3 regions of the Comamonas sp. F1-6 genome follow, and region 2 is predicted to be linked to each of the others. Evidence: predicted binding sites of a transcription regulator. Region 2 holds the regulator's gene; each other region holds the start of a gene.
The links. The regulator FNR, encoded in region 2, switches genes on or off when oxygen is low (the NO sensors DNR and NnrR bind a similar motif). The targets are predictions, from matches to a motif close to TTGATNNNNATCAA.
Positions count from the first base shown of each region.

Region 1: the regulator FNR is predicted to act here: its motif matches at 2,040-2,053, upstream of napE (periplasmic nitrate reductase, NapE protein).
Region 3: the regulator FNR is predicted to act here: its motif matches at 1,551-1,564, upstream of AAIL66_RS21505 (hemerythrin domain-containing protein).

Region 1 is NZ_JBCPWN010000004.1:278,350-281,624, forward strand. It holds gene napA (periplasmic nitrate reductase subunit alpha) at 1-1,470, opposite strand, end outside; gene AAIL66_RS06590 (chaperone NapD) at 1,463-1,765, opposite strand; gene napE (periplasmic nitrate reductase, NapE protein) at 1,758-1,919, opposite strand; gene AAIL66_RS06600 (nuclear transport factor 2 family protein) at 2,671-3,135, opposite strand; gene AAIL66_RS06605 (SDR family oxidoreductase) at 3,154-3,275, opposite strand, start outside.
Region 2 is NZ_JBCPWN010000004.1:159,332-162,606, forward strand. It holds gene ccoG (cytochrome c oxidase accessory protein CcoG) at 1-25, shown strand, start outside; gene AAIL66_RS06035 (FixH family protein) at 152-457, shown strand; gene AAIL66_RS06040 (hypothetical protein) at 715-978, shown strand; gene fnr (fumarate/nitrate reduction transcriptional regulator Fnr) at 1,042-1,764, opposite strand; gene hemN (oxygen-independent coproporphyrinogen III oxidase) at 2,033-3,275, shown strand, end outside.
Region 3 is NZ_JBCPWN010000028.1:10,906-14,180, reverse strand. It holds gene AAIL66_RS21515 (MlaD family protein) at 1-662, shown strand, start outside; gene AAIL66_RS21510 (ABC-type transport auxiliary lipoprotein family protein) at 769-1,452, shown strand; gene AAIL66_RS21505 (hemerythrin domain-containing protein) at 1,625-2,122, shown strand; gene AAIL66_RS21500 (MarC family protein) at 2,232-2,879, opposite strand; gene AAIL66_RS21495 (dienelactone hydrolase family protein) at 3,062-3,275, shown strand, end outside.

The DNA of each region.
Region 1 (3,275 bases), 120 kb from region 2:
GTTGGCGCCGGCCTGTATGTTGTTGTTGACCATCACCCAGTAGGCATTGAGCCTGCCGTCCTTGAGCGCACGGTTTTGTTCCACGGCATGGTAGCCGGGCTTGGGTGGAATTGTGCCTTCGGGCAGCTTCCAGATGGTTTCAGCAGTCTTGCGATGCTCTAGGTTCGTCACCACCATGTCCGCTGGTAGGCGGTGCGAGAAAGTGCCCACCTCACGAGCCGTTCCGCAGGCAGAAGGCTGACCCGTCAGTGAGAACGGGCTGTTGCCGGGTGTGGCGATCTTGCCCAGCAGCAGGTGGATGTTGTAGACCATGTTGTTGGCCCATACACCGCGTGTGTGCTGGTTGAAACCCATGGTCCAGAACGACACCACCTTGCTATTGGGGTCTGCATAGAGCTCGGCAAGAGCCTTGAGACGGTTGGCCGGTACACCCGTGAGCTTGGTTGTGTACTCGAGCGTATAGGTGGATACGAACTTGGCGTATTCCTCGTAGTTTATGGACTTGGCACCGTTGGGGTCCTTGGCGTTCTTGGCAGCCTTCTGCAGGGGATGCTCGGGACGCAGCCCGTAGCCGATATCGGTGTTGCCGAGCTTGAAATTGCAGTGCTTGGAGACAAAGTCCTTGTTGACCCTGCCTGTGGTGATGATGTGGTTGGCGATGTAGTTGAGTATGGCCAGGTCGGTCTGAGGCTTGAAGGTCAGAGACATGTCCGCCAGCTCATACGAGCGGTGCTCGAAGGTGGACAGCACGGCCACCTTCACGCCCGGTGTGGACAGGCGCCTGTCGGTCACGCGCGTCCACAGCACCGGATGCATTTCAGCCATGTTCGAGCCCCATAGCACAAAGGCAGTCGCGGCTTCGATGTCGTCATAGCAACCCATGGGCTCGTCCATGCCAAAGGTGCGCATGAAGCCGGCAACTGCCGAGGCCATGCAGTGCCTTGCATTGGGATCAATGTTGTTGGTGCGAAAGCCTGCCTTGAACAGCTTGGAGGCGGCATAGCCCTCCCATACCGTCCACTGGCCGGAGCCGAACATGCCCACCGCGTCGGCGCCCTTGGCCTTGAGCGTCTTTTTGAACTGCTCTGCCATGACGTCGAAGGCCGTATCCCAGGAAACCTGCTGGAACTCGCCATCCTTGGCATAGCGACCATTCTTCATGCGCAGCAACGGCTTTGTCAGACGATCACCGCCATACATGATCTTGGACAGGAAGTAACCTTTGACGCAGTTCAGTCCCCGGTTGACCTCGGCCTCAGGGTCACCCTGAGTGGCCACTACGCGGTTGTCCTTGACGGCCACCATGACGCCGCAACCTGTACCGCAAAAGCGGCATGGCGCCTTGGACCACTTCAGGTCGGCAGCCATTGCTCCTGCATCCTGGGACAGAGCTTCTATGGGGATGCCTGCAACGGCCCCTGCGGCTGCGGCCGCAGATTGACGGACAAAATCACGCCTAGTGCTAGTCATGTGTTACCTCTTGGTTTAGCGACTGCCAGTTCTCAACATGTTGATAAACCAGGGACGCGTTGATTACGCCATCAAGCAGCTCAATCTGAGACACGCAATCAAGTATTTCTCTTGCATGGGGCGCTTCCAAGGTCACGACCAACTTGCCGGCCGGATGACTTCCATGTATTTGAGCGCCTTTGATCGTGACGATGCCAGCAGCTACTTGTGCCAATGCCTGGGGAAGCACATGCACAACCAGACTGGTGATATGCAAGTCGGTATGAGTTTCAATGGGCTCAGATTCTTCATGCATGTGGGGGACCACCGATGATCATCTGATAAAACCAGATCGCAAAGCCGTAAGACGCAATCAGTACAACGGCCAATATAGGTGCCATAACAACTGCGAGAAATGCGAAGCTGCGCAATTCCTCGGTACGAGTCGATTCAGGCTGAGGTTCTGTCATTAGCAATCCCCCTTGGCTTGGATGCCTGAGCATCCATGATTTGGCGATAGAGATCCGATAACGAACTTTGCCACGAGATTACCTACAAAATTGACTTGCAACAAGGTTCTTCTCGATTCGTTGCTTTGCATCAATTCCTTCATCAAGATTTCATTGAATCAATTGACATTCAAGTAAATGTCTCGGGAGTGGACTAAATAGCCGGCGGAATCAAGCGCGGCTTGGATCAGGCATCTGCAAACTGAATTCGCACCTTAATCTCGCACTGATCCGTTGAAGTTGGGACGTGAAATCTGGCCTGAAACCGATAGCCACCGCCTGCTGCTTGCTTGAAAACCGTCACTGAATCACCTGACCGCCATAGAGAGGTAATCGGGGTATTGTGCGGCCGTAATCAATGATGACAATCAGCGGGAGAAGCCAGGCCTGCACAAGAGATTGCTGCAGATCGTGGATTTAGTGGCTCAATACAGCGCAGGACCTCGCGGCATTCAAGACGCGCTCCTCTCGGCCAGACAGGAAGCGATAACGAGGCTCATGCGAACTCAACCTGGATTTGTGCAAGCTCAAGGCATCACCGTGCCGAGCACGATGTGCGTCGAACCAAAAAAAGCGCTCCACAAAAGCGCTTTATAGGAGCAAAAGGATCTAGGAGCAGTGCTTCGCTCCTGCTCGTCCGTCAGCCTGCATTGGACTGCCCCTAGGCATGTCTACCTTCTAAGGGAAAGTCCAATTGCAGTCTTAATGTCGCTTATAAGTTGCTCGTAATAGGTCGCGATGTGATGCGACAACCGCTGCTCAGAGGCTCAATCATCTCCAGCAGCCGCTTGTAGCCCGTGCGCTGCACCCGCCACTGACCGGCGACCCTGGTATAGAGGTCCTCGTACAGCGCACTGCCGGTGAGTATGGTCTGCTCATCCAGATTGATGAACAGATCATTGAGGTACCAGATGCCGGTGGCCGTGTCACCGTCGACCTTGATTTCCGGTGTATGCCCGTTGTGCATACCAAAGCGCCGATGGGTGAAGGCATTGCGGTAGAAGCTCATGGCTTCATCGATGCCATTGATCTCATACTGGTAAGTCGGGCTGTCGAAGCGAATATGGACATCATCGGCCAGAACGGTTTTCAGAAGCTCCAGATTGCAGGTGTCGATGCCGCGAAAGTAGCGCGCCTTGAGCTGCTTGATTTCTTCAATATCCAGAAGAGTTTGCATGCTGTTCTCCGCTGGAATTTAGTGAGGCAGGTAATGGCCGCCACTGACGTCCAGTTGGGCGCCGGTCACCACGCGCGCATAGTCGCTGGCCAGATACAGCGCGGCGGAGGCGCAATCGGCATCGTCGGGAATCTCGTTGC
Region 2 (3,275 bases):
GACGGTGTTCCTGGTGCCGCGTTAATGCCAGGTCTTGCCGGTCTTCGTGAGCCATCACGGAGGCCGGACAAGGGCACCGCCAATCGGCAACAATTTATGCCACCCTGCCATGCGTGCTCGGGTGGTCAGAATTTTGGAAAGAGGTTTCATCATGTCGGCAGCACAAGCCAAGGTCTCGCAAACGGCCAAGATCATCCACCCCGAGGACGGCAAGCCCTGGTGGAAGTTTGCCCATGTCTGGCTCATCATCGCCGGCCCGGTGATCGTGGTGATTGCCGGCTTTGTCACCGCATACATCGCACTGAGCAGGCCCGATCCCGTGATTGACCCTGACTACTACCGCCATGGCATGGAAATCAACCAGCGCCTGAGCGAAAGTGAAAAAAGCCTGGCCCCAGCAGTCACCGGCCGCAATCATGCGGCCACGCCAGCCAAGGACCATCCGCTGGATCGCTGAGCGCTCCGGCGCTTGCTCCGCCAAGGTCGCTTTTGCGGCCTTTTTTGTTGCCAATATCAAAATCAGAGCGTGTTATGCATGCTCCGTCTAACGTTGATGTAGAAGTAAATGATTTTTTGATATTCGGATTGCGCAGGATGCTACTGAAAAGAGAGTAATTCAGGGTTTCCCGCCACGGTGCATGCCCGCAGTCCTGCATGAACGGTCACCACTGTTGTGCAAAATATGATCAAGCCCACAGCCCAAGGAGAATCAGGATGGATGCTCGACGCTGGATGTGGATTGTCTGGCCGGCCTTTCTGGCGGCGGCAATCATGGAGATGGTGGTTTTTGCCTTTGTGGACCCGCTGGATGTGCACTGGCTGGGCTCCCCACTGGACTGGTCGCGCCAGGCCATCTATACGGTCGCTTTTTTTGCCTTCTGGGTCGTGACGCTGATTGGAGGTGCGATGACGGTGATGCTGGGGCGCTCCGTCAGCGATCTCAATGGCGGCATCGTTTCCGAGCCTCTGCCCGAGTAACTCGCCCAGATAAAAAAGCCCGCTGTCCGCGGGCTTTGTCTTGAGAGTGTCTGTCGAATCGGTTCAGCTCTGGCATTGCTGGCTGTTGACGATGCGTTTGAGCGCCTCGGTATCCAGGATGCGCAGGTGGCGCTGCTTGACTTCCACAATGCCTTCCTCTGCAAATTTGGAGAAGGTGCGGCTCACGGTCTCGAGCTTGAGGCCCAGGTAACTGCCGATTTCTTCGCGCGTCATGCGCAGCACCAGTTCCGACTTGGAAAAGCCGCGTGCCGACAGGCGCTGGACCAGGTTCAACACAAAGGCCGCCAGGCGCTCCTCGGCACGCATGCTGCCCAGCAGCAGCATCACGCCATGCTCGCGCACGATTTCGCGGCTCATGACCTTGTGCACATGGTTCTGCAGGGCCGTGACCTCGCGCGAGAGCTGCTCCAGTTTGTCAAACGGCATGACACAGACCTCGGCGTCTTCCAGGGCCACGGCATCACAAGTGTGGTGGTCGTTGACGATGCCGTCCAGACCAATGATTTCGCCAGCCATCTGAAAGCCTGTGACCTGATCGCGTCCGTCTTCGGTGGCCACGCTGGTCTTGAAGAAGCCGGTTCGAATGGCATACAGAGAGGTGAACTCTTCGCCATTGCGAAACAGCAGCCCGCCGCGCTTGACCTTGCGGCGCGTGGCCACAATCTCGTCAATGCGCTCCATTTGTTCATCGTCCAGGCCCATGGGCATGCACAGTTCACGCAGATTGCAGTTGGAGCAGGATGCTTTGATGGTCTGAAGATTCATGGGCTTTTTGCAACGGCGCAGACAGACACAGAGTGGAGAGTCGCGCTGGTCATTGACCTCGTGGTTGAAGATGAGATGGATCAAATTGTCGCAGCACTTGCCTTGAGGTCTCTTGATTTTCATCAAGGACAGGGTGATTGCCTTGGGGCACATTGCCTGTATTCGTTCAAAAACATGCGCTTTTGCCTATTTTGGGCATGATTTTCAGGATCTGATTTCCATTGAAATCTGCTCTATACAGAGTGTGGGCGCACCCTAACTCCCAGTTATGACCGCAGTCACGCCTGAGTTGCTGAGCCGCTTTGATATCCCCGGCCCACGCTACACATCGTTCCCAACAGCCGACCGTTTTGTTGAGGCTTTTGGTGCAGACGACTACATACTGGCACTCAAGCAGCGCAAGACGCATTCTGGCTCGCGCGCTTTGCCCCTGTCCGTTTATGTGCATGTGCCGTTCTGTGAGTCGCTTTGCTATTACTGCGCCTGCAACAAGATCGTGACCAAGCATCACGAGAAGGCTGCCGAGTATCTGGACTACCTGAGCCGCGAGCTGGCCATGCATACCGAGCATTGCGGCAAAGGTCAGCTCGTAAGCCAGCTGCATCTGGGCGGAGGCACACCGACCTTCTTCAGCGATGCCGAGTTGCAGCAGCTGATGGTTTTGATGCGTGAACATTTCAAGCTGGATCCCGCGGGCGAGTACTCCATCGAGGTCGATCCGCGCACCGTCAGCAACGAGCGGCTGAGAGCTCTCAAGGACATGGGGTTCAATCGCCTGAGCTTTGGCGTGCAGGACTTTGATCCCGCGGTGCAGAAAGCGGTGCACCGCGAGCAGCCCGCCGAGCAAGTCTTTTCGTTGGTGGCCGAGGCGCGCCGCCTGGGCTTTGTCTCCATCAATGTGGACCTGATCTACGGGCTGCCCAGGCAGACGCCCGAGTCTTTTGCGCGCACGCTGGCACAGGTCAATGAGCTGCGCCCCGATCGCATTGCACTGTATGCCTATGCGCATCTGCCCGAGCGTTTCAAGCCGCAAAGGCGTATCGAATCGGCAGACCTGCCCATGGGACAGGACAAGCTGAACATGCTCTCCGGCGCAATTGATGCATTCATGGATGGCGGCTATGTCTATGTAGGCATGGACCACTTTGCGCTGCCTGACGACTCTCTGGCCATTGCCAAGCGCCAGGGGCGCCTGCATCGCAACTTTCAGGGCTACAGCACCCAGCCTGATTGCGATCTGATTGCACTGGGCGTATCGGCTATCGGCAAGGTGGGTGCGACCTACAGCCAGAACGTCAAGACTCTTGAAGAGTACTACGATGCCGTCGATGGAGGCATGCTGCCCGTGCAGCGCGGACTGGCGCTTTCGCGTGACGATCTGGTGCGCAGAGCCGTCATCATGTCCATCATGTGCCAGGGTTCCGTCCTGTATGAGCCCATGGAGCAGGCCTGGCTTATCAATTTCCGCGAGTACTTCGCTGCGGAGCTGGATGCGCTGGCAGAGATGCAGC
Region 3 (3,275 bases), on a different contig from region 2:
CCCAGCTCGGCTATCAGGGAGTGACAGGTCTGGCACATATCCAGCTCGACGATGACAGCAAGTCTTCGCAACCGCTCAAGCCCGGGCCCAGCGGCCTGCCGCGCCTGCCCATGAAGTCATCGCCGCTGAACATGCTGGCCGACCAGGGGCCGGTGCTGCTGGAGCGGGTTGACGAAATTTCACGCCGCCTCAATTCCATGCTGGGTGAGGACAACCAGAAGCGGGTGAGCGTGGCGCTCGACAATATCGCTGCCGCATCCGGCGGGATCAAGGATCTGGCCGAGACCATGAACAAGACGGCCAAGGACTTTCCGCAGATCACGGCAGATGCGCACCAGACCCTGCAGTCCCTTACCAAGGCCGGCAATGCCGCCACAGGCGTGGCGACCGATCTGCAACAGACCGTGCACAAGGTCAATGCCCCCGACGGCCCGCTGCAGCAGATTGCCGAGGGCACGCAGGCCCTGTCGCAGGCGGCCGAGTCGCTGGGGCGCAGCACCTTGCCGCGCATGAACGGCGCGGCTGACGATGTCTCGCGCGCCGCGCGCACCATGGGCGCGGCCGCGGGCCGCTTCAATGACAACCCGCAATCCGTCATCTACGGCCAGGGAATGGGCTTGCCAGGCCCCGGCGAGCCAGGGTTCGTGGCTCCGGCCAAATGAACCCGCAACAAGGACACGACTTGCGCCAATTCGGATCAGGCAGGCTGTTTTTCGATGGAAATGCCTGCTACTCATTCTGGCTGGCCTAAGTCCCAAAGGAATCAATATGGCAGACACAAAGATTTCACTCACCGGCCGCGGAGCATGGCGATTGCTGGGCGCTTCTTCCCTGGTACTGGCGCTCGCCGCCTGCTCGGGCCTGCCCACGGCACCCACGCAACCGGTGCGCTATGACCTGGGCATGGCCGACCTGGCAGTGCCGGCCGCGAATGCGGCCGCACCCTCCGTGGCGCCGGTGCCGCTGGTGCTGGCCGAAGTCCAGGCGCCGGGCCTGCCCGAGGGCCTGACGGCCATGTTCTACCGTCTGAACTACAGCGACAGCCAGCAACTGCGTGCCTACCAGAACGCGCGCTGGAGCCTGCCTCCCGCCCAGATGGTGGAGCAGCGTCTGCGCATGCGTCTGGGGCTGGAGCGCCCCGTGCTTTCGGGCAAGGACAATGTCCGCCCCCTGTTGGCCGACAAGCGCTCGATTGCGCAGCTGCGCGTGACGGTGGACGAGTTCAACCAGGTCTTCGACAACGCCAGCAACAGCCGTGCGCTGCTGCGCCTGAGCGCCAGCCTGATCGGTGTCGGCGAGAGTGCAGGCAACCAGTTGCTGGGCCAGAAGGTATTCATGGTCGAGGTTCCGGCTGCCTCGGCCGACGCAGCCGGCGGTGCCCAGGCCATGGCACGCGCGGTGGATGAGGCGGCTGTCCAGCTCAGCCGCTGGTTGCAGGGTTACGGGCGCTAGGGCCTGACCAGTCCCAGGCACTTCCGCTCCCGAAGCCCTGCCATGCAGGGCTTTGTTGATTCCGGGCAGGTCCTGGTTACTTGCGGGCAGCTGCTTTGCTGATGTGGGTCAATGGCCGGGCCGGGCCTTGTTCTTAAGCTGCCAGTTCCTCAACCTCGCACAAGGAACTGCCATGGCCAGCCTCGAATGGAATGCCGCTCTCATCCTGGATTTTCCCGTCATGGACGCGGTGCATGAAGAGTTCGTCACCCTGCTGGCCCAGGTGGAAGCTGCGGGCGACGAGCAGCTGTGCGCGCTCTGGGACGAGCTGATTGCCCATACCCAGCAGCACTTCGATCAGGAAGACCGCTGGATGCAGACCACGGGCTTTGCCACGGGCAACTGCCACAGCCAGCAGCACAAGGTGGTGCTGGCCGTGCTGCGCGAGGGGGCGGTCAAGGGCGGGCAGGGCGATCTGGCCACGATCCGCCATATGGCGGCCGAGCTGGGTCCGTGGTTCAGCCACCATGCGCAGAACATGGATGCCGCCCTGGCCCTGCATATGCGCCGCGCGGGCTTTGACCCGGTGACCGGCGCGGTGCTGGTGCCCGAGGCTTTGCCTGCAGAGCCGATCACCGGCTGTGGTGGTGCCTGTGGTGAAACTGAAAAAATGGAAGTGGTAACTGCCTGAAACTGGCACGCGCTAAGGCGAGAGACAGCGAGCAAGCGCCGCCGCGCAGCGAAGCTGCCGTCCCCCTTGGGGGAAGCGGCGCAGCCGCTCAGGGGGAGTATTTTTTGGGTTAAGGGTATATCGCCGGGGAGGCCAGGATGGGGAAGATCTTGATCAGTCCGCCGGCCATCACCTCGATGGCCAGCGCGGCCAGAATCAGTCCCATGAGCCGGGTCATCACATTGATGCCGGTCTTGCCCAGTACGCGGGCAATCGGGTGGGCCAATGAAAAGCACACCATGATGGCTGCGGCCACCACCACGCCGTAACCGACCAGCGCCACATGCTGCCAGATGGTGCGCGCCTGATCGGCATAGATCACCACGGTGGACATGGCGGCAGGCCCGGTCAGCAGCGGAATGGTCAGCGGCACGACGGCAATGCTGTTGCCCTCGGCGGCCTTTTCGACGCCGGCTGCCAGCGTGGCATTGTTGGGGCGGTCTTCGGCGGGACGGGCGTTGAGCATGTTCATCGCGCTGATCAGCAGTAGCAGACCGCCGCCGACCTGAAAGCTTTGCAGCGAGATATTGAAGAACTGCAGAATCTGCAGCCCCAGCAGGGCGCAGACCGCAATCACGCAGAAGGCGGCAAAGGCGGCGGTGCGAATCGTCTGCCAGCGCTGCTCGGCGTCGAAGCCGGCCGTGTAGTGGATGAAGAACGGGACGATGGCCAGCGGGTTGATGATGGCGACCAGGGTGATCAACGGCTTGATATCCATTACAGCTCGCCTCCTGGCATGGGGGGCTTCTTGCGACTGTCGGCCTTTTGTGGGGCTGAGATAGCTTGCATCAACACTCCTGTGAAAAAATGGCCGAATCATCGACGCGGCATCAGCCATTACAGCATTGCTGGCGGCCGCGTCGCGGATTTCCCTTTTGAACCATGTTAAGGAGCTTCGCAATGGGCAGCTTTGTTGAACTGACAGCCGTGGATGGCGCAAAAACCCCGGCTTATGTGGCCATGCCCGAGGGCCAGGCACGCGGTGCCATTGTGGTGCTGCAGGAGATCTTCGGCGTGAACTCGCATATCCGCTCCGTGGCAGACCGCTACGCAGCCCAGGGCTATGTGGCCGTGGCGCCCGCCATGTTTGCCCGCGTCAAGCCCGATGTGGAGC